DNA from 3 places in the Actinoallomurus sp. CA-142502 genome. Region 2 is predicted to be linked to each of the others. Evidence: riboswitches for the same ligand, from Rfam matches in the RefSeq annotation. Region 2 holds a riboswitch; each other region holds the start of a gene.
The links. A riboswitch is a leader RNA that binds a small molecule or an ion and turns the genes downstream of it on or off. The one in region 2 is predicted to bind ZMP and ZTP.
Positions count from the first base shown of each region.

Region 1 (9,472 bases), 3.3 Mb from region 2:
ACTTGACCACGGGCTTCCACGGTCTGCACGTGACCGGTGGCCTCATCGCGTTCCTGTTCATGCTCGGGCGGACGTACGCCGCGAAGCGCTGGACGCACGAGCAGGCGACCAGCGCCATCGTCGTGTCCTACTACTGGCACTTCGTCGATGCGGTGTGGGTCGGGCTGTTCTTCACGATTTACATCATCGAGCTGTTGCAATGATCCAGATGGGACCCTCTTCCGTGAAATGGTTCACCGCATGGCGCCGGCGCCCGTGGGCGGGCTACGCCGTCGTGCTGGCCGCGCTCGCGATCATCGCTGTCGCGTACGCCGGTGTCTCCTCGGGAGGCGATCGCGCGCAGGCGTCTGACACCCAGGCGTCGGCGCAGGACATCGCCAAGGGCAAGGAGCTTTTCAACCAGACCTGCTCGAGCTGCCACGGCGCGAACGCCCAGGGCACGCGCACGGCGCCCAGTCTGATCGGCGTCGGCGCGGCGTCCGTGGACTTCCAGGTCGGTACCGGCCGGATGCCCGCGATGAACCCCGGCGCGCAGATTCCGCGTAAGAAGCCGGTCTTCAACGAGGAGCAGACCCGCCAGATCGCGGCGTACATCGCCTCGCTCGGCGGCGGGCCGGCGGTCCCCTCCAGCGACCAGGTCGACCCGAAGACCGGCGACGCCGCGCTCGGCGGCAAGCTGTTCCGCGCCAACTGCGCCCAGTGCCACAACTTCGCCGGGTCCGGGGGAGCGCTCACGGGCGGCAAGTACGCCCCGCCGCTGGACAAGGCGACGCCCACGCAGATCTACGAGGCCATGGTGACCGGCCCGCAGGCGATGCCGGTCTTCAACGACACGACCATCACGCCGGCGCAGAAGCGCGCGATCATCGCGTACGTCACGCAGACCCGCAGTGAAGTGAACCCGGGTGGCAACGGCCTGGGCCGTGTCGGCCCGGTGGCCGAGGGCCTCGCCGGCTGGCTGGTCGGGATCGGTCTGATGGTCGTCGCAGCCGCGTGGCTCACCGCCAGGAAGCCCAAGAAGAAGCACAATGACTGACAACAACGAGACCAGCGGCGCGACCCCGGAAGAGGAGAGTCGCGTACCCAAGCGTGTGATCGGCACCCCGTCGCCGGCCGGCACTCAGGAGCTGCTTCCCGAGGAGAAGGCCAAGGAGGGCGGCAACGCCTACGTGCTCGACGAGACGAAGGCACGCAAGGCCGAGCGCGTCGCGGCCGCCTTCTTCACGCTCAGCTTCCTGGCCGGCATCGCGTTCATCGTGTTCTACGCCGTCTGGCCGGGCCACGTGGGCAACATCGACCGGGCCGCCCGGTCGAACTACACCCTCGGCACCGCGCTGACGGTCGTCTTCCTCGGGCTCGCGGTCGGGATGACCATCTGGGTGCGTCACCTGGTGACCACCAAGGAGATCGTCCAGGAGCGGCACGCGCTGTCCTCGACGCCGGAGGACCGCCAGGTCTTCAACCAGTACTTCCAGGAGGGCACCGACGAGAGCGGCCTGCTCAAGCGCCGGCTGCTGCGCCGCACGCTGCTGCTCGCCGCCGCGCCGCTCGGCCTGCTCCCGCTCATCCTGCTGCGCGACCTCGGCCCGCTGCCGGAGAAGAAGCTGCGCCACACGGCCTGGAAGCAGGGCACCCGCCTCGTCGTCGACGGCACCGGGCAGCCGCTGAAGGCGGCCGACTTCAACTCTCCGGGCGGCATCATCACGGTCGTCCCGGAGGGCTCCGAGGACAACCTCAATGAGATCGCGACGAGCACGGTCCTGCTGCTGAACCTCCCGGAGGACCAGCTCAAGGTCAAGAAGGGCCGGGAGAACTGGAACGTGGGCGGCATCGTCGCCTACTCCAAGATCTGCACGCACGTGGGCTGCCCGGCGGCCCTGTACGAGCAGACCACGCACCACATCCTGTGCCCGTGCCACCAGTCGACCTTCGACGCGCTTGACAGCGCCAAGGTCATCTTCGGCCCGGCGGCCCGTCCGCTTCCGCAGTTGCCCATCGGCGTCGACTCCGAGGGTTACCTCATCGCCGCGAGTGACTTCCACGAGCCGGTCGGCCCGAGCTTCTGGGAACGCGGGAGGCCGAAGGTATGAACGACATGACCCTCACCCCTGCACGCATCCGATGCGACGGCTCGCGGCACGCACCGATCGGTGAACCGCGCGGCGAGCGAGGAGCGGCGAAATGAGCACGACGACACCTCCCAAGGCCATCGACGGCGCGATTGGTTTCGCCGACGAACGCTTCGCCACCGCCGGGTTCCTCCGCGGCAAGATGAAGAAGGTCTTCCCCGACCACTGGTCGTTCATGCTGGGCGAGATCGCGCTGTACTCGTTCATCATCCTGCTGCTCAGCGGCACCTTCCTCACGCTGTGGTTCAAACCGAGCATGTCCGAGGTCGTGTACCACGGCAGCTACACGAAGCTCAACGGCGTCAGCATGAGCGAGGCGTACAGCTCGACGCTGCACATCAGCTTCGACGTCCGCGGTGGCCTGCTCATGCGCCAGATCCACCACTGGTCGGCGATCCTGTTCCTCGGGTCGATCATGGCGCACATGCTCCGGGTCTTCTTCACCGGCGCCTACCGCAAGCCGCGTGAGATCAACTGGCTCATCGGCATCACGATGTTCACCGTGGCCATCCTCGAGGGCCTGTTCGGTTACTCACTGCCGGACGACCTGCTGTCCGGCACGGGTCTGCGCATCACCCAGGGCGTGCTGCAGTCGATCCCGATCGTCGGCAGCTACCTGTACTTCTTCGCCTTCGGGGGCGAGTTCCCCGGCCAGGACTTCATCCCACGGCTCTACACCGTGCACGTGCTCCTCATCCCGGGCATCCTGCTGGCGCTGGTCGCGGCGCACTTCATGATCCTGTGGTTCCAGGGGCACACGCAGTTCCCGGGTAAGAACCGGGAGGAGAAGTCCGTGATGGGCAAGCCGTTCTACCCGGTGTTCCTCATCAAGACCACCGCGTTCTTCGTCTTCACCTTCATGGTCGTCGCCCTCCTGGGGACGTTCGCTCAGATCAACCCGATCTGGCTGTTCGGTCCGTACACCCCGGACTCCATCACGGCCGGTTCACAGCCCGACTTCTACATGGGCTTCCTCGAGGGCGCGCTGCGCATCATGCCCAACTGGGAGACGAACCTCTGGGGCCACACGGTCTCCTGGAACGTCCTGGTGCCGGCGCTCGTGCCACTGGGCCTGATCATGACGGGGGCCGCCGTCTGGCCGTTCGTCGAGCAGTGGGCGACCGGCGACCGGCGCATCCACCACATCGCCGACCGGCCGCGTAACGCGCCGTTCCGCACCGCGGTCGGCATGGCCGCCGTCGCCTTCTACGGGCTGCTGTGGCTGGCGGGAGGCAACGACGTCCTGGCCGACAAGTTCCACATCTCGCTGTACCAGACGACGTGGTTCTTCCGCTTCGCGGTCTTCATCGGCCCGGTCATCGCCTACATCGTGACCAAGCGCATCTGCCTGGGCCTGCAGCGCAAGGACGCGGCGGAGTACGGCCACGGCGTCGAGTCCGGCATCATCAAGATGCTGCCGAGCGGCGAGTTCATCGAGGTCCACGAGCCGGTCAAGGACGACGCCGAGGCGGTCCTCGCGAGCAAGCCGGCGGCGCCGGCGCTCATCGCGGGGCAGGAGGAGGACGAGAACGGCATCCCGTCGCCGGCCTCCCGCGGTCCGCTCGGCCGGGCCCGCCGGGCGCTGAACGGCGCCTTCGCGGCCGACGACATCCCGATCGGCAACGGTCACGCGGCCGGTCACGGCCCTGGTGAGCCCGGTGCGCCGGGCGACGACGACGGTGACGCCGTCGTCAAGCACCCGGAGACCGAGGGCGGCGAACACCGCGAGCTCAGCCGCGGCTGACCCGTACGTCCCGAAGGCCCGTCACCGCATCGCGGTGGCGGGCCTTCGGCCGTGAGCGGGCCGCTCGGGGGCGGGAACGGCTACGCTTGTGCCCTGCGGGCCGTGACTGGCGCTGAAGGTGGAGTCACCACCGGGGAGCGGCCCGGACACCGAGTGCCGTGCGCCTGGGCCGATCCACCGTGACACCCAGGAGCGACCCGATGTCCACGACGCACAGCGCCCGTCTCATGGACGGCACCGCCCTCGCCCGTCGCATCACCGAGCGCACCACCGCACGCGCGGCGGCGGTCACCCGGCGGCGCGGCACGGCCCCGTGCCTGGTCACCGTGCTGGTCGGCGATGACCCCGCCTCCGTGACCTACGTCCGGATGAAGCGCGCCCGGTGCGAGTCGGTGGGCATCACCTCCCGCCACGTTCCGCTGCCGGCCGCCACGACGACGGCAGAGCTGGTCGCCACGATCACCGCTCTGTCGGAGGACCCGGGCGTGGACGGCATCCTCCTGCAGCATCCGGCCGGGCCGCACATCGACGAGCGGGCCGCGTTCGAGGCGATCGACCCGGCCAAGGACGTCGACGGCGTCACCATGCGGTCCTTCGCCGCGATGAGCTTCGGCCTGCCGGGCTTCGTGTCCTGCACGCCCGGCGGGATCATGCGGCTGCTGGAGGAGTACGAGGTCGACCTCGCGGGCCGGCACGCGGTCGTCGTCGGCCGGAGCGCCATCCTGGGCCGGCCGGCCGGGATGCTGCTGCTCGGCCGCGACGCGACGGTCACGTACTGCCATTCCCGTACCGCCGACGTGGGGGCGCTCGTGCGGGAGGCGGACGTCGTCGTGGCGGCCGTGGGACGGCCGAGGTTCGTCCGGGGCGAGGACGTCAAGCCCGGCGCGGTCGTCATCGACGCCGGCTACAACGCGGGCAACGTCGGCGACGTCGACTTCGAGACGGCGAGGACCCGCGCGAGCCTCATCACCCCGGTGCCCGGCGGCGTCGGCCCGATGACCATCGCCGTCCTGCTCGAACAGACCGTCGAGGCGGCGGAGCGAAGCCTGCCCGCCTGACCGACCGTCGAGCGGCAGGGGCTCAGTCGGCGTCGGGGAGGCCGAGCGCGAAGGCGGCCTCCAGGTCGTGCTGGGAGTAGGTGCGGAAGGCGATGTGGGTCTCGGTGTGCGTGACCCCGGCGACCTTGTTGAGGCGGCCCGGGATGACGTCGGCGATCTGCTCGTACTGGCGGACCCGCACGAGCGCGACCAGGTCGAACTCGCCCGTCACCGAGTAGACCTCGCTGACCCCTTCGAGCCCGGCGATGGTCTCGGCGACCTCGGGGATGCGCGAGACGTCGGCCTTGATGAGCACGATGGCGGTGATCAAGAGGTCCTCCTGCGATAGGTCGAGCCGGCCGTGGCGGAAAGCCTAGTAGAGCGGTTTTCACCGCCAGCTGAGGGCCGCCGACTTGCGGGCGAAGCCGCCTCGTCGTACGAGCAGGCCGCAGATCATCCCCGCGACGAACCCGTAGATGTGCGCGACATAGGCGGTCTGGCTCTGGTCGCCGAGGCTGAACCACTGGAACACGAAGAACTGCACCAGCAGGGTCCAGGAGGGCAGCCGGAACGGCAGAAACGACAGGACCAGCGCGATCGTCTTCGAGCGCGGGTAGAGCACCAGGTGGGAGCCGAGCACGCCGGCGATCGCCCCCGAGGCCCCCACCAGCGGCGTCATCGAGCCGGGGTAGGTCACGGCGAAGCCGTACGCCGCGATGTAGCCCACGAGCAGGTAGAAGAGGAGGAACCGCAGGCGGCCCAGCCGGTCTTCGGTGGCGGCGCCGAAGATGAACAGGTAGACCATGTTGCCGAGGATGTGCGTGACGCCGCCGTGCAGGAACATCGACGACAGCGCGGACAGCCATGGGCGCTTGTGGTACGGCGCGGGGTGGCAGGCGGAGGCGACCTCGTCCGGCACCGGCGCCTGCCGGTCGTCGATCATCTCCTTGGGGATCGCGCCGTACTTGAGCAGGAACGTCGTCTGCTCGCAGTTGCGCTGGAGACGGCTCTCGCCGCCGTGGCCGATCGAGGCGATCGGCGAGAGGAGGAAGACGACGACGTTGACCGCGATGAGGAGATAGGTGACCAGCGGCGCGCGCCGTGTCGGCTGGTTGTCGTACAGCGGCAGCGCCACTCCCACTCCTAACGCGTCGGCCGTCCGGCCCGGTCAACCATACGGGAATCGGTGTCGCGATACGCGTCGTCGATCCAGCGCCGCACGCTCTCGGCGCCGTGGGCCGGGCAGCTCCACGTGCCGTCCACCTCGACCAGGCGTACGCCGGGGGAGTCGAGCCAGCGCAGGACGCACTCCATCTCCTCCGCGGAGGCCCGCGGCGCGGCGCCCGGACCGGGCCGTACGGTCTCGGCCGTGGCGACGAGCGCCTCGACGTAGGGCATCGGATGGGCGTAGGGCGGGACGGTGCCCGCGGCGGCGAGCCGGCCGTGCCGTACGACGTGCAGCTCCCAGCCGCCGTCGAAGGCGGGCCGGGCGGCGACGAGCTGGGCGATGCCGGCGAGGGAGGACAGCCGCTGGCAGCGCGCCGCCCCCCGGACGAAGGCGGCCAGCCGGTCGCGGAGGGCGGCGGCCTCCTCGTAGCGGAGCTGCTCGGCGAGCCGGTCGATGCGGGCGCGCGCCGCGGTCACCACCGGGCGGACGTCGCCGGTGAGGATCGCGCGGGCGTGGGCGGCGTGCTCGGCGTACGCCTCGGGGCTCTGCCGTCCCTCACAGGGAGCCCCGCACCGGCCGAGCTCGCCGAGCACGCACGTGCCGGCCCGGCCCTCGGAGATCACCCGCACGGTCAGCCGTTGCGTGCACTGGCGCAGCGGCACGGCGTCGTGCACGGCCGCGCGGGCCTCCTCGGCGACGCGCGTGCTGCCGAACGGGCCCAGGTAGACGCTGTCGTCGTCGCGCACCTCGCGGACGATGGACAGCCGGGGGAACGGCTCGGAGGTCAGCTTGAGCCACACGGCGCGCTCGGGATGGCGCGAGCGGCGGTTGTAGCGCGGCTTGTGCGCGGCGATCAGGCGCAGCTCGCGCACCTCGGCCTCCAGCGCGCTGGCGCAGACGATGGTGCGCACCCGCTCGGCGATGCCGATCATCTCGCGGATGCCCCGGCGCGTCTCGGAGGCGGTGAAGTAGGAGCGGACGCGCGTGCGCAACCGGCCGCTCTTGCCGACGTAGAGCGGCTCGCCGCGCGCGTCCTCGAAGATGTAGACGCCCGGCGAGGCCGGCACCGCGTCGGCGAGGTGGCGCTTGCGCCGCTGCTCCGGCGTCGGGGCCCGGGAGAAGCTCATCAGCTCCTCCAGCGACTCCACGCCGAACGCGCCGGCGCGCTCGAACAGCCCGTGCAGCACGTCGACCGTCGCCTTGGCGTCGGCGAGGGCCCGGTGGCACGGCTCGGTGGCCGTACGGAAGAACCGGGCGAGCGTGGACAGCTTGCAGTTGGGCACCTCGTCGCGGGTGAGCAGCCGCCGCGCCAGGTCGGCCGTGTCGACGACGGCCGGCGCGGGCCAGGGACGCTCCTGCGCGGCGCACGCGGCCTTGAGGAAGCCCATGTCGAACGGCGCGTTGTGCGCCACCAGCACGGCTCCGCGCGCGAACTCCAGGAACGCCGGCAGGACCTGCTCGACGGGCGGCGCCGCGACGACCATCTGCTGGGTGATGCCGGTCAGCACGGTGATGAACGGCGGGATCGGCATGCCCGGGTCGACGAGCGTGCCGAACTCGCCCAGAATCTCGCCGCCGCGCACCTTCACCGCGCCGATCTCGGTGATGGCGTCGTCGCGTGCCGACCCGCCGGTGGTCTCCAGGTCGACGACCACGAAGGTCACTCCGATGAGGGGGGTGCCGAGATCGTCGAGGGTGCCCTGCACGGCAGGGCCAACGGGGGCCATGGCTGGCACCGTACGGGCGGGCACCGACAAGCCGGCCCCCGCGACGCCTCTCGGGAGGGGCCGGCGACGAGGCGCGGGGCATTCGTCGGAGGATCGCCTACTCCGGGGTGTCCTGCCGTCTACGCTGGGCAGCGACGGCGGTACGGGCGAGCCGGCGGTATGTTCGCCGGACGCGCGACCCGACCACGCGTGAGGAGAAAGATCATCGACACCGGCCCGGGTGAGCATCTCGATCAGCCGTTGCCAGAGGCGGTCCGGCAACGCGTGGTCGAGATCGCCGCGTACGCCGTCGGCGTGCTGCCGGGCGATCAGGTCCCGGCGCCGCTGCGGCGCGTCGCGCGGTTCGAGCCACGCCGCCGGGCCCGGCTGGCGGCCACGCCGATCGCCGCCCAGCTGGCGAAGGACGACGTGTTCCGCGAGCGCGTCGCCGAGTCCGCCCGCGAGGACCAGGCCGAGCTGGCGGCGGCGCTCGAGTCGGGTACGGTTCCGGCCGCGGCCGACCCGGTGACCGTTGCCGCCCTCGCGTACCTCATGCGACCGGCGGGCTGGACCGAGCGGGTGGAGACGGCGCGGCGCGATCTCGAACGCTCCGCCCTCGCGGCCGACGAGGCCGAGACGATCCGCAAGGTGGCCGAGCTCCAGGAGCAGATCGCGGCGGCCAAGGCGACACGCTCGGAGGAGATCGAGAAGCTCCGCGCCGAACTGCGCGCCTCACGGGCGGAGAACGCCGAGCTGCGCAAGAAGCTGCACGAGAGCCGCACGCGCGCCAAGCGCGAGCACGCGCGGGCGGAGGAGCTGGACCGCCAGGCGGGGGAGGACCGCGCCGCCGCCACGGCCGCGGCGGCCGCCGCCGAGACGGAGCTGCGCCGGCTGCGGGCCCGGCTGTCGCAGGCCGAGTCGGCCGCCGAGAACGCCCGCCGCGCCGCCCGCGAGGGGCGCAACCTCGACGACACGCGGCTGCGGGTGCTGCTCGACGCCCTGACCGACGCGGCTCGGGGCCTGCGCGAGGAGATCGGGCTGCCGACCGGCATCACCCGGCCGGCCGACAACGTCGTGGCGGTCGCGCCCCAGCGGCCCGGCCACCGCACGCTGCCGGGCCGTGCGCTGGCCGACAGCGACCCCGCGCTGCTCGACCAGCTCCTCACGCTGCCGCAGGTGCACCTCATCATCGACGGCTACAACGTCACCAAGACCGGTTACGGCGACCTTCCCCTGTCGGACCAGCGGTCCCGCCTCGTGTCGGGCGTCGGCGTCCTGCACGCCCAGACCAAGGCCGAGGTGACCGTGGTGTTCGACGGCGCCGAGCTGGACGCCCCGGTCGCGGTGCAGGCGCCGCGCGGGGTGCGGGTGCTGTTCAGCGCGCCCGGCCAGACCGCCGACGACCTCATCGGCCAGCTCGTACGCGCGGAGCCGAGCGGGCGTGCGGTGGTGGTCATCTCCTCCGACCAGGAGGTGTGCGACGCCGCCCGCCGCGCCGACGCGCGGCCCGCGCCCGCGTCACTGCTGCTGAGGCGCCTCAACCGCACGTGATCCGGTTCCGTAGCTGGTTCTGTCGGCACGATTCTGTCACTGCCTCCTCCTACCGTCTGTGTCATGACGCCGACACGAGGAGGCACGATGCTCGTCGACTGCGAAAAGTGTGAGGTACGCAACGTCGGGTGCGCGGA
Region 1 covers NZ_JBNJMY010000001.1:3,857,748-3,867,219, forward strand. Annotated here, with positions in the region: gene ctaE (aa3-type cytochrome oxidase subunit III) at 1-203, shown strand, start outside; gene qcrC (cytochrome bc1 complex diheme cytochrome c subunit) at 209-1,036, shown strand; gene qcrA (cytochrome bc1 complex Rieske iron-sulfur subunit) at 1,029-2,090, shown strand; gene qcrB (cytochrome bc1 complex cytochrome b subunit) at 2,182-3,873, shown strand; ZMP/ZTP riboswitch at 3,966-4,050, shown strand; gene ACQEV1_RS18730 (bifunctional 5,10-methylenetetrahydrofolate dehydrogenase/5,10-methenyltetrahydrofolate cyclohydrolase) at 4,074-4,931, shown strand; gene ACQEV1_RS18735 (Lrp/AsnC family transcriptional regulator) at 4,954-5,241, opposite strand; gene ACQEV1_RS18740 (rhomboid family intramembrane serine protease) at 5,299-6,045, opposite strand; gene ACQEV1_RS18745 (DEDD exonuclease domain-containing protein) at 6,054-7,805, opposite strand; gene ACQEV1_RS18750 (NYN domain-containing protein) at 7,995-9,335, shown strand; gene ACQEV1_RS18755 (hypothetical protein) at 9,399-9,472, shown strand, end outside.
Region 1: linked by a shared signal. The riboswitch ahead of ACQEV1_RS18730 (bifunctional 5,10-methylenetetrahydrofolate dehydrogenase/5,10-methenyltetrahydrofolate cyclohydrolase) and the one ahead of ACQEV1_RS33830 (phosphoribosylaminoimidazolecarboxamide formyltransferase) in region 2 are both predicted to bind ZMP and ZTP.

Region 2 (9,472 bases):
AGTTCGCCGAGGCGGCCGCCTGGTCGCCGTCGACGTCCACCAAGAGGTCGGTGGTCGTGTGCTGGGTGTGCTGTCCCTCGACCTCGGCCTGTCGCATGAAGCCGAGGACCTCGCCGATGCCGCGGAGTTCGCCCCCGCGCGGCGAGTGCACCGCCACATCGTCGGTGAAGACGGTGTCCAGATCCTCCCAATGCCCCTCGTCCAGCAGGCGCGCGAAGCGGGTGAACAGGTCGGCGATCTCGATCCGGTCGGCGACCGGAGTATCCGTGGACATGGCGACTCTTTTCGTTGGTTGGTCCAACATTGGCGTCGCCAACTATACAGAGATTCGTTGGCGGCGCCAACGATGTAGGGTGGCTGTCGTGGAAGCGACACCCGCGCGCCTGAGCGCGAAGCCGAGTTGGCTGCTCACCCAGGTGGCGGTGCACGCCCACCGGCTGGCGTCCGACGGCTTCGGCGGGGTGGGCGCGCGTGGGTACCACTACCGGATCCTGGCCGCGCTGGACGAGTTCGGAGTGGCCAGCCAGGCCGAGCTCGGTCGCCGGTGCAGCATGGACCGCAGCGACGTGGTGGCAGCGATCAACGAACTGGCCGAGCAGGGCTTCGTCGAGCGGACGCCGGATCCGGATGACCGACGGCGCAACATCGTGAGCCTCACCACGGCCGGTGATCGGCAACTGCGACGTATGGACCGAGCGCTCGACAAGGTGCAGGACGACCTACTCGGACCGCTTCCGGCCGAGGACAGACAGACCTTGACCCGCCTGCTCGCTCAACTGCTCACGCACCACCAACGGGAGTGAGGCGGCCGGCCCGCGCCTCAACGGATGTCCCCTCCTTTCCGGATCTGCCGCCCGGGACCCGCCCGGCTCACCAGGTCTTGCCGGCCTGCTCCCGGATCGTGTGGTTGACCCTGTTGAAGAAGTTGGTCAGTGCGATGTTCAGGATGATCGCGGACAGTTGCTTCTGGTCGAAGTGGGCGACGGCGGCGTCCCAGATCTCGTCGGTCACGCCCGGCGCGCCGTCCTGGATCCGGGTCGCCGCCTCGGCCAGCGCGAGCGCCGCCCGCTCCGCCTCGGTGAAGAACGGCGTCTCGCGCCATGCGACCACGCTGTGCAGCCGCTCCTCGGTCTCTCCGTGCTTCTTCGCCGACGCGACCCCGGCGAACGTGCACGGGCTGCAGCCGTTGATCTGGCTGGCCCGCAGGTGGACCAGCTCGAGCACGAGCGGGTCGACGCCACCGGCGCCGATCGCCTTGTGGAGGTGCTGGATCGCGGTGAACACGTCGGGATTCGGCGAGCTCTTCATGCGTGCTTCCATCGGTCATGCTCCTTCATCGGTTACCTCGGCCCCTCCGGGCCCGTCATCACCCATGACGGAGCAGCTCCGAGGAAGGTAACAACATGTCCGACATCAGCCCGGCGGACCCGGTGGCCGAGGTGTTCGAGGCCCAGCGCGACCGGCTGCACGCGGTCGCCCACCGTCTGCTCGGCTCGCACGCCGACGCCGATGACGTGGTCCAGGAGGCCTGGCTGCGGCTGTCCCGCCAGGACTCGGAGACCATCCACAACCTCGCGGGCTGGCTGACCACGGTGGTCGGCCGGATCAGCCTCGACGTCCTGCGAGCGCGCCAGGCCCACCCCGAGGCGCCCTACGACGACCGGCTGCCCGAACTCGTGGTGACGGTCGACGACGGCCTCGCGCCAGAGGACGACGTGGCGCTCGCCGACTCGGTCGGGCTCGCGCTCCTCGTCGTCCTCGAGTCGCTCGGGCCGAGCGAGCGGCTGGCGTTCGTGCTGCACGACCTGTTCGCGGTGCCGTTCGACGAGATCGGCCGGATCCTCGGCAGGTCCACCGACGCCACCAAGATGCTCGCCAGCCGTGCCCGCAGGAAGGTGCGGGCGACCGAGCGGCCGACGGCCGTCGGCCGGGAGCAGCGAGAAGTGGTCCAGGCCTTCCTCGCGGCGGCTCGCCGCGGCGACTTCGAGGGATTGCTGCGCGTGCTCGATCCCGACGTGAGGCTGACCGTCGACACCCCCGGCGGTGCGGTCGTCACCCTCGGCGCGACCGAGGTCGCCGCCGGTGCGCGGCTGTCCGCCGGCGCGGCCGTGCGGGGGCGCGCCGTACTCGTCGACGGCCTGCCCGGCCTCGTGGCCTGGCGCGAGGACGGCACCCCGCTCTCGGTCACCGCGTTCACCGTCGCCGACGGCCGGATCACCGGCATCGCGATCGTGGTCGACCCGGCCAGGCTCGCGGCCATGGACCTGCCGGATCCGGAGTGAGCGCCGAGGCGGTCGCCGCGCCGCGGAGTCAGTCGTCCTGCGTCAGCGGGTCCAGGCGGCGGATCAGGCGGATGGCGGCGGCGGCCACCGTGTCGGCCTCCGCCTTGGTCTCGCAGGCGGCGACCTCGCGGGCGGTCTCCCCGATGACCGTGGTCAGCACGGTCACCGTGACGCGGTCCACCGGGTCGGTGCCGGCGCCCAGCAGCACGGCGTTCTGCCGTACCCACTCGCGGTTGCGGGTGCGGCGCATCAGTTCGAAGCCCGGCGGCCCGTCGCCGTCCATCAGCAGGCGCACCAGGTCGCGCCGCTGCCACGAGCCGTCCAGGAACGCCCGCGCCCCGGCGATGAACAGCTCCAGCGGGTTCGTCTCGCCCGCCTCGCGCAGGGCCGCGACGGCGGCCGACGCGGCCGCCTCATGGGCGGCCTGGTGGTCCTCCCACAGCGCGAGGAACAGCTCGGCCTTGCCTCCGAAGTGGTGGTAGAGGCTGCCGACACTGGACCCGGCGCGCTCGACCACGTCGGCCACGCTCGCATCGGCGAAGCCGCGTTCGGTGAACACCTCGCGGGCCGCCGCCAGCATGCCCCGGCGGGTCTCGGCGGTACGGCTCCACCGCCAGGCGTTCGCGCTCGGGCGGCTGTTCGTCTTGCGTGCCATCACACACCTCGTGTCGTCCCTCCCAGGTTACGGAACCGTATTCCAAAATCGGCCCGAACAGGTCCTCTCCTGCGGTCTTGACACCTTCCGGGGCGGCGGGCAGGCTGGTTTTAGAGTCTCGTTCTAGAAATGTTTTCCAGGTGGAGGGGCGTCCGATGGTGGACTTTTCGCTCAGCGACGAGGAGCGGCAGATCCGCGACACCGTCCGCAGCTTCGTCAGCAAAGAGGTCATGCCCCTGGAGGACGAGGTGCTGCGCAACGAGCGCGCCGGCCGCCCCGGCCTCGCCCCCGACGTGATCAAGGAGCTGCAGCGCAAGGCCAAGAAGGCCGGCTTCTGGGGGATCAACACCCCCGAGGAGTACGGCGGCCTGAACGCGGGCGCGCTCATGTCGGCGATCCTCGCGATCGAGACCGGCCGCACGTTCGTGCCCTTCACCTTCGGCGGCAGCGCGGACAACATCCTCTACGCCGGCACCGAGGAGCAGAAGCAGCGCTACCTGATCCCGACGATCGAGGGGGAGCGGCGGTCCTGCTTCGCCATCACCGAGCCCGGCGCGGGCTCCGACGCCCGCAACATCACCACCCGCGCGGTCAAGGACGCGAGCGGCGACTGGGTCATCAACGGCGAGAAGACCTTCATCACGAACGGCAACGAGGCCGACTTCGTCATGGTCTTCGCGGTCGTCCCCGACGCGGGTGTCACCTGCTTCCTCGTCGACCGTGACATGGGCTGGAAGTCCGAGCCGATCGCGACGATGGGCGAGTGGGGTCCGGCCTCCCTGGTCTTCGACGACGTACGCGTGCCGCACGACAACGTGCTCGGCGAGGTGGGCAAGGGCTTCGAACTGGCCATGCAGTGGATCAGGAACGGCCGCTTCATGATCCCGGCGCGGGCCATCGGGTCGGCCGAGCGCCTCCTGCAGATGGCGATCGACTACGCCGGCATGCGCAAGTCGATGGGCCACCTGATCGGGGAGTACCAGGCCATCCAGTGGCAGATCGCCGACTCGCAGGTGGAGATCGAGGCCACCAAGTGGCTCACGCTGTACGCCGCCTGGCGCGTCCAGAACGGCCTCGACGCCCGGCACGCCTCCTCGATCGCCAAGCTCAACGGCGCGGAGATGGCCAACAAGGTCGTCGACCGCGTCCTGCAGATCCACGGCGGCATGGGGTACACCAAGGAGCTGCCGATCGAACGCTGGTACCGCGAGCTGCGGCTGCTGCGCATCTACGAGGGCACCGACGAGATCCAGCGCCGGACGATCGCGCGCAACCTCCTGAAGGGGCACGTTCGCCTCGGCGGCATCGGCGAATGACGGCCGGCGAGGGCGTACGAGGTCTGTTCGCGCCCGGCTCGATCGCCATGGTGGGCGCCACCGACAAGTCGGGCTGGTCGGTGGCGACCTTCGCCAACCTGCGGCGGCACGGCTTCCCCGGTCCCGTCTACCTCGTCAACCCGCGTACCGAGGTCGTGCACGGCGAACGGGCGTACCGCAGCCTGAGCGACCTGCCCGAACGCGTCGACCTCGTCTACGTCATGGTGCCGACTCCGGTCGTGCTCGACGTGCTCAAGGAAGGGGCGCGGCTCGGCATCCGCCACTACGTCGTGCTCACCGCGGGCTTCGGCGAGACCGGGGCGGAGGGGCGCAAGCGCGAGGAGGAGCTCACCGCCCTCTGCCGGGCGAACAACCTCACGGTGCTCGGGCCGAACGGCAACGGCTACATCAACACCTCTGATGGTCGCGCTCGCTCCGAGGCCGGCATCACCCCGTACGGCCTGCCGATCCCGCCGCCGCTGCTGCGCGGCTCGGTCGGCGTCGTATTGCAGAGCGGCGCGCTGGCCAGCTCCGTGCTCGCCTTCAGTCAGGCCCGCGGCATCGGCCTCAGCCTGCTCACCTCCATGGGCAACGAGGCCGTGGTCTCGGTCACCGACGTCATCGACCACCTCGTGGACGACCCGGCGACCCGCGTCATCGCGCTCTTCCTCGAGTCGATCCGCCGGCCGGAGGAGTTCGCCCGGGTGGCGCGCCGCGCGCTGGCGGCGGGCAAGCCGATCGTCGCGCTCAAGATCGGCCGTAGCGGGCTCGCCTCCCGTACGGCACAGGCGCACACCGGCGCGCTCGTCGGCGACGACGCCGTCATCGACGCGGCGTTCCGGCAGCTCGGCGTCATACGCGTCCGCTCGCTGGAGGACCTGATCATCACGGCCGGGCTGCTCGCGTCGTCCGGGCCGCTGCCGGGGCCCCGGCTCGGCGTCGTCACGCCCTCGGGCGGCGCCTCGGAGATCATCGCCGACCGCGCCGAGGACGAGGGGCTGGCACTGCCCGCGTTCGCGGAGGAGACCGTCGCCCGGCTGACCGAGATCATGCCGGACTTCGGCCGCCCGGCGAACCCGCTCGACGTGACCGGGTACGTCGTGGTCGACCGCACCCTGCTCTCCCGCGCGCTGCGGATCGTCGCCGAGGATCCGGGCATCGACGTCGTCATGCTCCTGTCCGACCTGCCGCGCGGTGAGCCGCCGGACCCGGAGCCGGTGTTCCGCCTGTACGAGAAGAGCACGCGGATCATCGAGGAGTCGCCGCGCCCGGTCGTCATCGTCGGCAACGTGCTGACCGACGTCGGCTCCTTCGCCCGTACGATCCAGGAGCGCACCGGGTACCCGCACGTCGTCGGCGGCATCGAGCACGGCATGTCGGCCATCGGCGCCGCGGTCCGCTGGTCGGCCGTACGCGAGCGGGCCGCCGTGCGCCCGCGCGCCACGACGCCGCCTCCCGTGATGCGCGGCGAGCGGACCGGTGTGTGGGCCGAGCACCGGGCCTCCGCGCTCCTGGCGGAGGCGGGCGTGCCCGTGGTGCCGTCCGAACTCGCGCCGGACGAGGAGACGGCCGTGGCCGCCGCCGAGCGGTTCGGCTACCCGGTCGTGCTCAAGGCCGCCGCGGAGGGTCTGGGCCACAAGAGCGACGTCGGCGGCGTACGCCTCGGGCTCGGCTCCGCCGACGACGTGCGGCGCGCGCACCGGGAGATCCTCGCGGCCGTCGGCGCGACCGGCTTGGGCACGCTCGTCCAGCCGCAGCGCGAGGGCGGCGTCGAACTGCTGGCCGGCGTCGTGCGCGACCCCGCCTGGGGCCTCGTGCTGGCGGTCGGGCTCGGCGGCGTGTGGGTGGAGGTGTTGAAGGACTCGGTGCTGCGCCTGCTGCCGGTGGACGCGGCCGAGGTCCGCCGCGCGCTCGGCGAGCTGCGCGGCGCGAAGCTCCTGACGGGCGCGCGGGGCACCGAACCGGCCGACCTGGACGCACTCGCCGAGGTCATCACCCGCGTCGCGGACCTCGCCGGCGCGCTGGGCGACGACCTGGAGTCGCTGGAGATCAACCCGCTGCTCGTCCGCGGCTCCCACATCGAGGCACTGGACGCCCTGGTGACCTGGCGCACGTGACCGGTACGCTGGCGGCGGCCGTGACTGGCGAAGGTGGATCACCACCGGGGAGCGGCCGGACACGGATGCGGGCACCGACCGCCTGGGCGCTCCATCAGCGACATCGACCGCTGAGGAGGCCACGGCGTGGAGCTTCGTTACGGGATCAACCCGCACCAGGAGGCGCGGGCGGTACCGGCAGGGGACGGCGGCACGCCGCTCCGGCCGCTGAACGGCACCCCCTCCTACATCAACCTGCTCGACGCGCTGTCCGGGTGGCAGCTCGTCCGGGAGGCGAGCCGGGTGCTCGGCCGCCCGGCGGCCGCGTCCTTCAAGCACGTCTCGCCGGCCGGGGCGGCCGTGTCCGGGCCGCTCGACGCGGTCGCCGCGGAGCCGTACGGGCTCGACCGCCCCGGGGAGCTCACCAGTGCCTACCTGCGGGCCCGGGACGCCGACCCCCGATCCTCCTACGGCGACTTCGTGGCGGTGTCGCACCCGGTCGACGCCGAACTCGCCGACGCGCTGGGCCCGGTGTTCAGCGACGGCATCGTGGCACCCGGCTACGCTCCCGGCACCGTGGCCGCCCTGAGCCGCAAGAAGAAGGGCCGCTTCGTCGTCTTCGAGGCCGACGAGGCGTTCGTCCCGCCGTCCCGGGAGACCAGGGAGGTCTTCGGCGTCCAACTGACGCAGGACCGCGACGAGGCACCGATCTCCCGCGACCTGCTCGACCCGGCCGGCGACGCGGCGCAGCCCGAGACGGCCGTGCGGGACCTCCTGCTCGGGCTCGTGGTGCTCCGGTACACCCAGTCCAACGCGGTCTGCTACGTGCGCGACGGCATGACTCTCGGGGTCGGCGCGGGGCAGCAGTCGCGCGTCGACTGCACCCGCCTGGCCGGGCGCAAGACCGACCTCTGGTGGCTACGGAGGCATCCGGCGGTGCGAGGCCTGGCCTTCGCGCCGGGAACCCGGGCGCAGGACCGCCTCAACTGGCGGATCCGGTACGCCGAGGGCGGCCTGACCCCCGACGAGGAACGACGGCTGACCGAGGCGCTGGCCGGGCCGGTCGCCGCCCTCACCGCGGCCGACCGCGAGGAGTGGGCGCGCCGGCTGACCGGCGTGGCGTTCGCCTCCGACGGCGCGCTGCCCTTCCGCGACAACGTCGACCACGCCCGGCGCCACGGCGTGGCGTACATCGCCGAGCCGGGCGGCTCGATCCGCTCCGGCGAGGTCGCCGACGCCTGCCGCGAGCACGGGATCGCGCTCGTACGGACCGGGCTCCGGCTCTTCCACCACTGAACCGGGCGGACGGCCTCATCGTGGTACGGAGCGGACGTCTTATGCCGCGGGATCCGACGACGCGCTCTCATCGGCGCCGAATCGGTCGAGCAGGGGGAGACCGTTCGTCGTCATCATCGCGGTGACCTGGTCCTGGTCGAGGAGCGGGCTCGCCTGGATCCCGGAGGTGGCGGCGGCGATGACCGGCTCGGGCGTCCACGGCCAGTCCGTTCCGTACAGCAGGTGAGAGGGATCGGTCATCGCCAGCAGCGACGGCAGTTGCCGTGGGACCGGGAAACCGGCGAGGTCGTAGTACAGGTTCCGGAGCTGGCCGGCCACGTCGGGGCCGTCGGCGACGGCGAAGATGCGCGTGAACTCGTCGATGCGGTCGGCGAACGCCGCGAGGGCACCGCCGCCGTGCGGAACCACCATCCGGATGCCCGGATGGCGGATGAGCCCGCCGCGCAGGAGGAGGTCGGCGACGGCCCGCGTGGTGTCGAACGGGAACTCGATCATCGGCCGCCCCCAGCCCCGCGAGACCGCCTCCCAGCCGGGCGGCGACGTCGGGTGGAGGACGACGAGCGCGCGCCGCTGGTCGAGGGCGTCCAGAACCGGCTCCATCGCCGGATCCCCGAGGTACAGTCCGCGGGCGTTCGTCTTCAGCGTGACGCCGTCGGCGTGCAACACGTCGTAGGCGTGGTCGATCTCGGCCAGTGCGCCCTCGACGTCCGGCAGCGGCAGGGAGGCCAGGAAGGCGAACCGGTCCGGGTGCTCGTCCCTCACGGTCGCGCTGAACTCGTTGACGCTGCGGGCCAGGTGCCGCGCCGCGGCGTCGTCGCCGAAATGGACTCCGGGCGATGACACCGAGGCCACCGCCACGGCGACCCCGCACCGGTCCATCATGGCCAGCGCCTCGTCCACGCTCCAGTGCGGGAAGCCCGCCATGCCGTCCGGGTTCCCGTACCCGGCTTTCACGGCGGCGTCCCGGTAGAAGTCAGGCACGAAGTGCGCGTGGAAGTCGATGACCGAGCTGTGAGCCGACACCGCGACTCCTTTCCCTCGTCGGAGATAACTGCACCTTAGTGCAATGCTGCACTAGGGTGCAGTCTGTGCCGCGATGGTCGGCATCACCTGGGATGATGAGGGAGATGGACAACGTCGCCGGCGATATTCAGGCGCCCCCGGCCGCGGACCGCAGGGCCCGGCAGCGTGAGCGCACCAGGCGCCGCATCCTGGAGGCCGCGCTGGAGCTGTTCTCCGCGCGCGGGTACGCCCACACGACGATGGACGACATCGCGGGCCGAGCGGACATCGCCCGCCGAACCCTGTTCAACCACTTCCCCGCCAAGCAGGCGATCCTGGCGGCCTGGCGAGCCGAGCGGGGTGAGCGGCTCGCCGCCGCCCTGCCGGACGCGGCCGCGGAGGGGGACGGCCCCCCGGTGCCCGCGGCGGAGCTGCTCCGGCGGCAGTTCGCCGTGCTCGGCCGGCTCAGCGAGTCCGATGTCCCGTTGACGATCGTGCTGGTTCAGGGCCGGATGACGGAGATCGGTGACGCCGGCGAGCCGTTCCCGACCTTCGAGTCGCTCCGGGCGGTCGTGCAGCTGGGTCAGGACCGGGCGGAGTTCAGCACGACGGCACCGGCCCACACGGTCGCCGAGGTGCTCTCATCCTGCTACGCCGACACCGTCAGTCGCTGGGCCCTGCCACAGGTCACCGGCCGGCCGGCACCGTTCGAACTCGGCCCCGCGCTGTCGGCCAAACTGGAACTGGTCCTCGGGGGCCTGGCCGCCGGCGCGTCTCGGTATTGAGGGTCTGGCGCGGTTTTCCTGGGGATTTTCGACGTAAGTC
Region 2 covers NZ_JBNJMY010000001.1:7,174,482-7,183,953, reverse strand. Annotated here, with positions in the region: gene ACQEV1_RS33865 (nuclear transport factor 2 family protein) at 1-274, opposite strand, end outside; gene ACQEV1_RS33860 (MarR family winged helix-turn-helix transcriptional regulator) at 363-803, shown strand; gene ACQEV1_RS33855 (carboxymuconolactone decarboxylase family protein) at 871-1,320, opposite strand; gene ACQEV1_RS33850 (sigma-70 family RNA polymerase sigma factor) at 1,404-2,282, shown strand; gene ACQEV1_RS33845 (TetR/AcrR family transcriptional regulator) at 2,311-2,937, opposite strand; gene ACQEV1_RS33840 (acyl-CoA dehydrogenase family protein) at 3,093-4,253, shown strand; gene ACQEV1_RS33835 (acetate--CoA ligase family protein) at 4,250-6,370, shown strand; ZMP/ZTP riboswitch at 6,381-6,465, shown strand; gene ACQEV1_RS33830 (phosphoribosylaminoimidazolecarboxamide formyltransferase) at 6,497-7,645, shown strand; gene ACQEV1_RS33825 (amidohydrolase family protein) at 7,685-8,668, opposite strand; gene ACQEV1_RS33820 (TetR/AcrR family transcriptional regulator) at 8,773-9,432, shown strand.

Region 3 (9,472 bases), 2.0 Mb from region 2:
CGCCCACGACTCGGTGCTCGCGTGGGAGGAGCGCCGCATGCGCCGTGAGGTGCGCGCGACCGCGAACCGCCTGGCCAACTTCGACGACGCGAACCTCCGCCGCTCGGCCCGCGCCGCGGTGGCCGCCGGCGCCCGGGTGGCCCGCGCGCTGGAGATCCTGGCCGACGACGCCCCCGAGCACCTCGTGGCGGCCGGCCGCCTGCGTCTGGAGCACAAGCAGGCCTCACTGGAGGAGCTCGGCCAGCTCGCCGACCCCCCGCTGACCAAGGACGCCATCGCCGGCCGGATCCGGCGGCTGCTGGCCATGGCCGACAAGCGCGCCATGGACCAGGGCATCGCCGGCACCGAGGCCAACGTCACCGCCGACATGCTCGCCCCCTGATCCCGGAACACGAGAGGGCCCGCCGTGCCAGGCACGGCGGGCCCTCTTCGTGAACCGCGCTCAGCGCGGCGGATACTGCTGCTGACCCGGGCCGGGCTGTCCGCCGTACTGCTGCTGCCCGCCGTACTGCTGCGGGCCTGGCCCGTACTGCTGCTGCGGGTTCGGGTACGCCGGGGCGGACGGCTGCTGCGGCGCGTACGGCTGCTGGGGAGCGGCGCCGTACGGAGCGGGCGCGGGGGCCGAGGCCCGGGCGGCCTGGATGCGGCGGAACACCATGCTGAACGCCGCGACCGCGCCGATCGCCCAGAACAGGTACGTCTTGCCGTCGAGCGAGTCGAAGTACAGCTTCGGTTGGTGCACCTCGAGGCTGAGCACCTTGGAGAAACTGGCGCCGGCCTTGTGCGCCACGTACGCGGGGATCGCGAGGAACTCCCCGAGCGCGCAGCCGACGACCGTGAACAGGGCCGCCACGACCGCGATGCCGGTGCTCGACGGACGGGCCGCGAACATGGTCAGGCCGACCAGGGCGCCGACCCCGATCGCCACGAGGCTGAACTCGTGCGCGGTGACGACGGTGATGACCGCCCAGAGGGCGGCACCGAGGATCATCGCGAGAAATCCGAGGACGATCGCTTTGCCGTTGCCCCCGCTCGGGCGCGCCGACGATTCGTGCATGACACCTACCTTGCCGTTATGTGGGCGCAGGCAGGTCTTCACCTGGTGAATCAGCGCCCCACCCTTGATACGTGCTGGGTTTGATGGGCGGACGATGCGTATGGTTCCGGACAATTTGGTCTAGACCACGACTGGACCAACATGGTCTAGACCAATTAGGCTGCGTCTGGTTCGCCGCCCGCCATGGATGTTGGCTCCCGGCCGGGCGGCGGGCCGATCGCCCCGGCGCCGTGGTGACGAGTTCCCCGCCCGGGTTCGATAAGGTCGGTTCTGAAAAAACATCGATTCACTGCCCGGTAGACGAGGCCGGGGGACGAAGGAGATTGGTGCCGTGACCATCCGGGTTGGCGTTAACGGCTTCGGCCGTATCGGCCGTAACTTCTGGCGCGCTCTCAACGCGGCGGGTGGCGATGTGGAGATCGTGGCGGTCAACGACCTCACCGACAACGCCACGCTCGCTCACCTGCTCAAGTACGACAGCATCCTCGGCCGGCTGCCGGAGGACGTGAAGGCCGGCGCCGACGAGATCACCGTGGGCGGCCACACGATCAAGGCCTTCGCGGAGCGCGACCCGGCCAAGCTGCCGTGGGGCGACCTCGGCGTGGACATCGTCGTCGAGTCGACCGGCCTGTTCACCGACGCCACCAAGGCCAAGGTGCACGCCGACAACGGTGCGAAGAAGGTCATCATCTCCGCGCCGGCCAAGAACGAGGACGTCACGATCGTTCTCGGCGTGAACGACGACGCGTACGACCCCGACCAGCACACGATCATCTCGAACGCCTCCTGCACCACCAACTGCCTGGGCCCGATGGCGAAGGTGATCAACGACACGTTCGGCATCGAGCGTGGCCTGATGACCACGATCCACGCCTACACCCAGGACCAGAACCTCCAGGACGGCCCGCACAAGGACCTGCGCCGCGCCCGTGCCGCCGCCCTCAACGTCGTGCCGACCAGCACCGGCGCCGCCAAGGCGATCGGTCTGGTGCTGCCGGAGCTCAAGGGCAAGCTCGACGGCTACGCCCTGCGCGTGCCGGTCCCGACCGGCTCGGCCACCGACCTCACCGCCACGCTGTCCCGCGAGACCACGGTGGAAGAGGTCAACAACGCGATCCGCGCCGCCGCCGAGGGCCCGCTGCGCGGCATCCTCACCTACACCGAGGACCCGATCGTCTCCAGCGACATCGTCACGGACCCGGCCTCCTGCATCTTCGACGCCGGCCTGACCAAGGTGATCGGCGACCAGATCAAGGTCGTCGGCTGGTACGACAACGAGTGGGGCTACTCCAACCGCCTCGTCGACCTCGTCAAGCTCGTGGGTGCGAGGCTCTGAGCCCGATGCGAACGATCGATGAGCTCGGTGACGTGCGCGGCAAGCGCGTCCTGGTCCGCTCGGACCTGAACGTCCCGCTCGCCGACGGCGTGATCGGCGACGACGGCCGCATCCGCGCCAGCGTGCCCACCATCAACGAGCTCGCGGAGAAGGGCGCACGCGTCATCGTGTGCGCCCACCTCGGCCGCCCCAACGGAAAGCCTCAGCCGGAGTTCTCTCTGAAGCCGGTCGCCGCCCGCCTGGGCGAGCTACTCGGCCGCGAGGTCCGCTTCGCCGACGACACCGTCGGTGACTCGGCCAAGGCGACCGTCGACGCCCTCGCCGACGGCGAGGTCGCCCTGCTGGAGAACCTCCGCTTCAACGCGGGGGAGACCAGCAAGGACGACGCCGAGCGCGGCGCGTTCGCCGACGCCCTGGCCGGTCTCGCCGAGCTGTACGTCGGCGACGGCTTCGGCGCGGTGCACCGCAAGCACGCCAGCGTCTACGACGTGCCGCAGCGGCTCCCGCACGCGGCCGGCGGGCTGGTCGCCGCCGAGGTCGAGGTGCTCAAGCAGCTCACCGAGGACCCCAAGCGCCCGTACGCCGTGGTGCTGGGCGGCGCGAAGGTCTCCGACAAGCTCGGTGTCATCGCCAACCTGCTCGGCAAGGTCGACCGTCTCCTGATCGGCGGCGGTATGGCCTACACCTTCCTCAAGGCCCAGGGCCACGAGGTCGGCAACTCGCTCCTGCAGGATGACCAGCTCGACCAGGTCAGCGGCTTCCTCAAGGAGGCCGAGGAGCGCGGTGTCGAGCTCGTGCTGCCGGTCGACGTGCTGGCCGCGACCGGGTTCGCCGCCGACGCGCCGCACGAGGTCGTCGACACGACCGCGATCCCGGCCGACCGCGAGGGCCTCGACATCGGGCCGCGCACCCGTGAGCTGTTCGCGAGCAAGCTCGCCGACGCGGCGACCGTGTTCTGGAACGGCCCGATGGGCGTGTTCGAGTTCGACGCCTTCTCCGGCGGCACCCGTGCGGTGGCCGAGGCCCTGATCGCCTCCGACGCGTTCACCGTCGTCGGCGGCGGTGACTCGGCGGCGGCCGTACGCAAGCTGGGTCTGCCCGAAGACGGGTTCTCGCACATCTCGACCGGCGGCGGCGCGAGCCTCGAGTACCTCGAGGGTAAGTCGCTGCCCGGCCTTGCCGCTCTGGAGGACTGACCGTGGCGCCGAAGAGTGCCGCCGGCGAGGGGGGCCGCAAGCCCCTCATCGCCGGCAACTGGAAGATGAACCTCAACCACCTCGAGGCGATCGCGCACGTCCAGAAGCTGGCGTTCGGCCTCAAGGAGGCCGACTACGAAGCGGCCGACGTCGTGGTGCTCCCGCCGTTCACCGACATCCGCAGCGTGCAGACGCTGGTGGACGCCGACCGGCTGGTGCTGAAGTACGGCGCCCAGGACGTCTCGGCACACGAGAAGGGCGCCTACACCGGCGAGGTGTCGGCCGCGATGCTCGCCAAGCTCGGCTGCACCTACGTGCTCGCCGGGCACTCCGAGCGCCGTGAGTACCACCACGAGGACGACGCGCTCGTCAACGCGAAGGTGAAGGCGGCGTTCAAGCACGAGCTGACGCCGATCCTGTGCGTGGGCGAGGGCCTGGAGATCCGCCAGGCGGGCGAGCACCTGTCGCACACGCTCGGCCAGCTCGACGGCGCCCTGGAGAAGGTGCCGGCGGAGCAGGCCCGGCAGATCGTCATCGCCTACGAGCCGGTCTGGGCGATCGGCACCGGTGAGGTCGCCACCCCCGACGACGCGCAGGAGGTGTGCGGCGCGATCCGCACACGCCTCGCCGAGCTGTACAGTGGAGATCTCGCCGATCAGGTGCGTGTCCTCTACGGCGGCTCCGTCAAGGGTGACAACATCGGCGGCATCATGGCCCAGGCCGACATCGACGGGGCCCTCGTCGGGGGCGCCAGCCTCGATGCCGGAGAGTTCATCAAGATCTGCCGGTTCCGTGAGCGGCTCGTCTGATCTCCGTCGCCGGACTGAGCGTTTCTGCTGAGACAGGCGGGGGTAGTGACGTACCCTCGGAACGGATGACCTGAATACGCGACTATTCCCCGCGCCCGGCGGGGTGAATCACGAAAGCGCTGAACTGCTGTGATCATCGGAACTTCCATCGTCCTCATCATCACGAGCGCGCTGATGGTGTTGCTCGTCCTCCTCCACAAGGGCAAGGGCGGTGGCCTGTCGGATCTGTTCGGCGGCGGTATCAGCTCCTCGCTGGGCGGGTCGTCCGTGGTCGAGCGCAACCTCGACCGGCTCACGATCGGCACGGGCATCATCTGGTTTCTGTCGATCATCGCCCTGGGCCTGTTGTTCGCACACGGCCACCACGGCTGATCCGCGCACAGGCATACCGGCCAGGCAGTGTTGACGGCCGTCGCGTCCTCGTCGCGACGGCAGGAATAACGAGGAGTACTCCGTGGGTAGTGGCAACGCCATTCGGGGCAGCCGCGTCGGCGCCGGCCCGATGGGAGAGGCCGAGCGCGGTGAGGCGGCACCCCGGGTGTGGGTGACGTTCTACTGCGCGAACCGGCACGAATCCCGGCCGAGCTTCGCGACCGACGTCGCCGTACCGGACCAGTGGGACTGCCCTCGCTGCGGTTTCCCCGCCGGCAAGGACCCCCAGAACCCCCCTGCGCCCCCGCGCAACGAGCCGTACAAGACGCACCTCGCGTACGTCAAGGAGCGGCGCAGCGACGCCGACGGTGAGGCCATTCTCGAAGAGGCCCTCACCAAGCTCCGCAACGAGCGCGCCGCCATCCAGGCGGCCATGGAGCGCGCCCGCAACTAGGGCCTGACTCGAAGCCCCGTCACGGACGGGAGCTTCGGGACAAGTCCGAGCGGGACAGGCACGTCCGCGACCGGCCCGGCGCACGCCTCGGCGTACGCCGGGCCGTCGCCGTCACGGAGGTGGCCATGGGCCGGTGGACCTGCCCGCGGTGCGACCGTGAGTTCGGGCGCGCCCGGCAGTCGCACGTGTGCGTGCCCGGCTGCACGGTCGAGGAGTGCTTCGCCCCCTGGCCGGACACCTACCGGGAGATCTACGACCGGCTGGTCGGCCACCTGGCCACGCTGGGCCCCTTCCACGCCGACGCGGTCGGCGTCGGGGTGTTCCTGAAGAGCGACCGCAAGCTCGCCGAGGTGCGGCCCAAAGCGCGGTCGCTGAACCTCTGGCTGTTCCTGCCCCGCCCGGTCGAGCACGCACGCATCGCGCGCCGTCTGCTCGTCTCCGGTGACCGTACGATGCACGTCATCAAGCTGATCGACCCCGCCGACGTGGACGAGCAGGTGTGCGCCTGGCTCACCGAGTCCTTCGACGCGGCCACCGACTGATCCGCGTGCGGCTACCATGGGTGGCCTCGCGACTGGCGCATCGAGGTGGAGTTCACCACCGGGGAGCGAAGAGTACGGCACCGCGCGCCTGGGTGTCCTCTCCTGCCAAGGGAGGATCCCCATGCACCAACCGCCGCTGTCGCATCTCACCGACGCCGACCCCGCGGTCGCCGAGCTCATCGAGGCCGAGGCCACGCGTCAGCACGACAAGGTCCGGCTCATCGCGTCGGAGAACTACGTCTCACCCGCCGTGCTGGAGGCCACCGGCTCGGTCCTGACCAACAAGTACTCCGAGGGCTATCCGGGCAAGCGCTACTACGAGGGCCAGCAGGTCGTCGACCCGATCGAGGAACTGGCCGGCGAACGCGCCCGTACGCTCTTCGGCGTCCCGCACGCCAACGTCCAGCCGTACTCCGGCTCGCCCGCCAACCTCGCCGTGCACCTGGCGTTCATGGAGCCGGGTGACACCTTCCTGTCGCTGGAGCTCGCCCACGGCGGTCACCTGACGCACGGGTCGCCGGTGTCGATCACCGGCAAGTGGCTGCGCCCGGTCCACTACGGTGTCGGCCGCACGACCGGGCGGGTCGACATGGACCAGGTACGCGACCTCGCGCGCAAGGAGCGCCCGAAGGTCATCTTCTGTGGCGGCACCGCGATCCCGCGCACGATCGACTTCCCCGCGTTCGCCGAGATCGCCCGGGAGACCGGCGCCGTCCTCGTCGCCGACATCGCGCACATCGCGGGTCTGGTCGCCGGGGGAGCGCACCCGTCCCCGGCCGGGCACGCCGACGTGATCACCACGACGACCCACAAGACCCTGCGCGGCCCGCGCGGCGCGATGATCCTGACCACCGAGGAGCACGCCACCGCGATCGACAAGGCGATCTTCCCCGGGCTGCAGGGCGGCCCGCACAACCACACGACCGCGGCGATCGCCGTGGCGCTGAACGAGGCCGCCCGGCCGGAGTTCCGCACCTACGCCCAGCAGGTCGTCGCGAACGCCAAGGCCCTCGCGGCCGCGCTGACGGACCGGGGCTTCGACCTCGTGTCCGGCGGCACCGACAACCACCTGATCCTGGTCGACCTGACGAACAAGGACATCGCCGGCAAACCGGCGGCCAAGGCGCTCGACCTGGCCGGAATCGAGCTCAACTTCAACACGGTGCCCTTCGATCCGCGCAAGCCGTGGAGCCCGTCGGGGATCCGCCTCGGCACGGCGGCGGTCACGACCCGCGGCCTCACCGAGGAGCACATGGCCTCCGTCGCCGAGTGGATCGACCGCGCGGTCGCGTCGGCCGAGGACGGACCCGCGCTCGACGCGATCGCGGGGGAGATCCAGAACCTGCTGAAGGGCTTCCCGATGCCCGGCTGGGCGCCCGTCCGCTGACGCGTGGGCCGCGGCGCGGACGGGTCCGCCGTCCGCGCCGCGCGGCCATCGGCCGGCGTTCAGGACCCGGCGGACGATCGAGGTGACCGCGTGGTGGTCGTAGGACGCGGTACCGGAGAGCATGCCGCGCGGGGCGCCCATCGACCTGCTGGACGCGCTCGGCGTCGACCGTCCCGGTCACGCTCGTCGCGCCGTGTTCTCCCCGAGCCGACCTGCGCCTGCTCGACGGCGTAGGGTACATGCCGCACTTCGAGCGTCCCGACGACACCGTCGCGATCGTCTCGAGCTTCCTGCGTGCCGGGCGGGGGCTCAGAAGGACGGCGCCTCGCCGTCCGGGACGCCGACACGGAACACGCGCAGCTGCAACGCGAGCGCGGAGTAGTAGCCGACGAGGGTGACAAGCTCCACCACGGCGGTACGGCCCAGGGACGCCGTCGCCTCGGCGTACATCGGGGCGGACAGGTCACCGTCGGCGGCGAGCGCGCGGGCCGTCTCGTGAACGATCCGCTCCCGCGCGTCGGCCAGGACCGGGTCGCCGCCGGTTCGCAGGGCGGTCAGCTCGTCCTCGGTCAGCCCCGCCCGGCGGCCGGCGCGCTCGTGCGCGTACCACTCGTACTCCGAGCGGGACTGTGCCGCGACGACGAGCGTCGCGATCTCTCGCTCGCGGGCGGTGAAGCTCGTCCGGAACCGCAGCGCGGCGCCCAGCTCCTGCAGCGGATCGCCGACGGCCGGGCTGTAGAGCATCGCGTTGAACGGGCCGAGCAACCGGCCCTCCTCATCGACGAAGGAGAACACGTTCGCCGGGCGGGGACCGCCGACGATCGCCTCGTAGACGTCACGCTGCTCGTCGTTCAGATCGTCGGGATGCAGGGAGGGGAGACGCGGCTCGTCGATCACGGACAGCACCGTATCGCGGCGCGGCGCGGCCGATCCGGGTACGGCGAGGGGGCATGGGGGCCGGGAGCCGGACTATCGTCGAGGGCGGAACCTGCCGGCCGGATGAGAGGGATGGTCACCATGACGATGCCGTCGTTTCCGCCCGAGTTCCCATGGGAGCCGTCGCGGCGGGAGCCCCAGGGCGATCCCCGGGACCTGCCCCAGCGGGGTGCGTACGCCGGGCCGAGCGCCGCCGACCTGCTGTACGACCGGCGCATCGTGCTGGCGAACGGCCGGATCGACGGCGACCTCGCCACCGACCTGTCCGCACGGTTGATCATGCTGGACGGGAGTGGCGACGAGCCGATCGCCCTGCACCTGCGCGCCCCGGACGCCGACCTCGAGGCGGCGTTCGCGGTGGCCGACACGATGGGCGTCCTGTCCTGCGCGGTGAACGTCGTGGTGATCGGCCAGGCGGGCGGGCCGGCGCTGCTGATCCTGGCGGCCGGGCGGAGCCGCGAGATGACCCCGCACGCGACCCTCCTGCTGACCGAGCCGCGCACCGAGGCCGGCGGTGCCGCCTCCGACGTGGCCATCCGCGAGGAGGAGCACCGGCGGAAGGTGGACGCGTTCTACCTCCGGCTCGCCGAGGTCACCGGCCGCGAGGTGGACGAGGTCCGCGAGGACGCGCGCGAGGGTCGCATGTTCACCGCCGAGCAGGCGCGGGAGTACGGCCTCATCCACGCGATCGCCGGCGACCGCCCGTGATCGCCGGTCGGGGCGGCGCCGGTCACGGCTCTCGTAAGGCGCAGTCGCCGCAGAGGCCACCGCCGGGTACGCGGTAGTACAGGCAGCAGCTGCGCCGCTGGAAGCCCCGCGGCCCGAGCTCGCCCGTGCCGCGCAGGGGCGGTACCTCCAGCAACTCCCGTACCAGCCGGTCGGCAGGTGCGGTGCTTCCGGGGCGCGCTCCCGCCAGGACGGTGAGCGCTCCGGCCAGCGCCGAGGCGGCGTTGCCCCACAGCAGGCCCTCGGCGACCGGAGTCACCTCGCGGAGCGCGCTCACCAGCGGGCGCAGATGACGGTCCACCACGACGCGGTGCACGGCGGAGGCGTCAGCGACCAGCCCCGGCGGCTCCGGCGCCGCCAGCAGCACCGGCCCCGGCGAGGCCGCGCGCCAGTACGTACGGGCCGGGTCCAGGTCGGGGAGCACGCCGTGCTCCACGGCCGCCGCCAGCACCGGCGACCACAGCCGGCCCGCGATCCCCTGGAACAGCAGTGAGGCCGCGACGCGCTCCTCACCGGTGCCCAGCCGCGCACGGACGGCGGCGATCTGATCCGGCAGGGCCCGCCCCGCCAGCTCGGTGAACGGCCGCCAGAGCGGATGGCCCGCGATGCCGGGGTCGGTGTCGACCGAGAAGAACGGGCCGATCCGTGCCACGTCGG
Region 3 covers NZ_JBNJMY010000001.1:5,209,204-5,218,675, forward strand. Annotated here, with positions in the region: gene whiA (DNA-binding protein WhiA) at 1-382, shown strand, start outside; gene ACQEV1_RS24795 (hypothetical protein) at 443-1,057, opposite strand; gene gap (type I glyceraldehyde-3-phosphate dehydrogenase) at 1,389-2,393, shown strand; gene ACQEV1_RS24805 (phosphoglycerate kinase) at 2,399-3,589, shown strand; gene tpiA (triose-phosphate isomerase) at 3,592-4,398, shown strand; gene secG (preprotein translocase subunit SecG) at 4,528-4,770, shown strand; gene ACQEV1_RS24820 (RNA polymerase-binding protein RbpA) at 4,853-5,224, shown strand; gene ACQEV1_RS24825 (DUF5655 domain-containing protein) at 5,350-5,766, shown strand; ZMP/ZTP riboswitch at 5,785-5,867, shown strand; gene glyA (serine hydroxymethyltransferase) at 5,888-7,153, shown strand; gene ACQEV1_RS24835 (carboxymuconolactone decarboxylase family protein) at 7,463-8,050, opposite strand; gene ACQEV1_RS24840 (ATP-dependent Clp protease proteolytic subunit) at 8,171-8,797, shown strand; gene ACQEV1_RS24845 ((2Fe-2S)-binding protein) at 8,820-9,472, opposite strand, start outside.
Region 3: linked by a shared signal. The riboswitch ahead of glyA (serine hydroxymethyltransferase) and the one ahead of ACQEV1_RS33830 (phosphoribosylaminoimidazolecarboxamide formyltransferase) in region 2 are both predicted to bind ZMP and ZTP.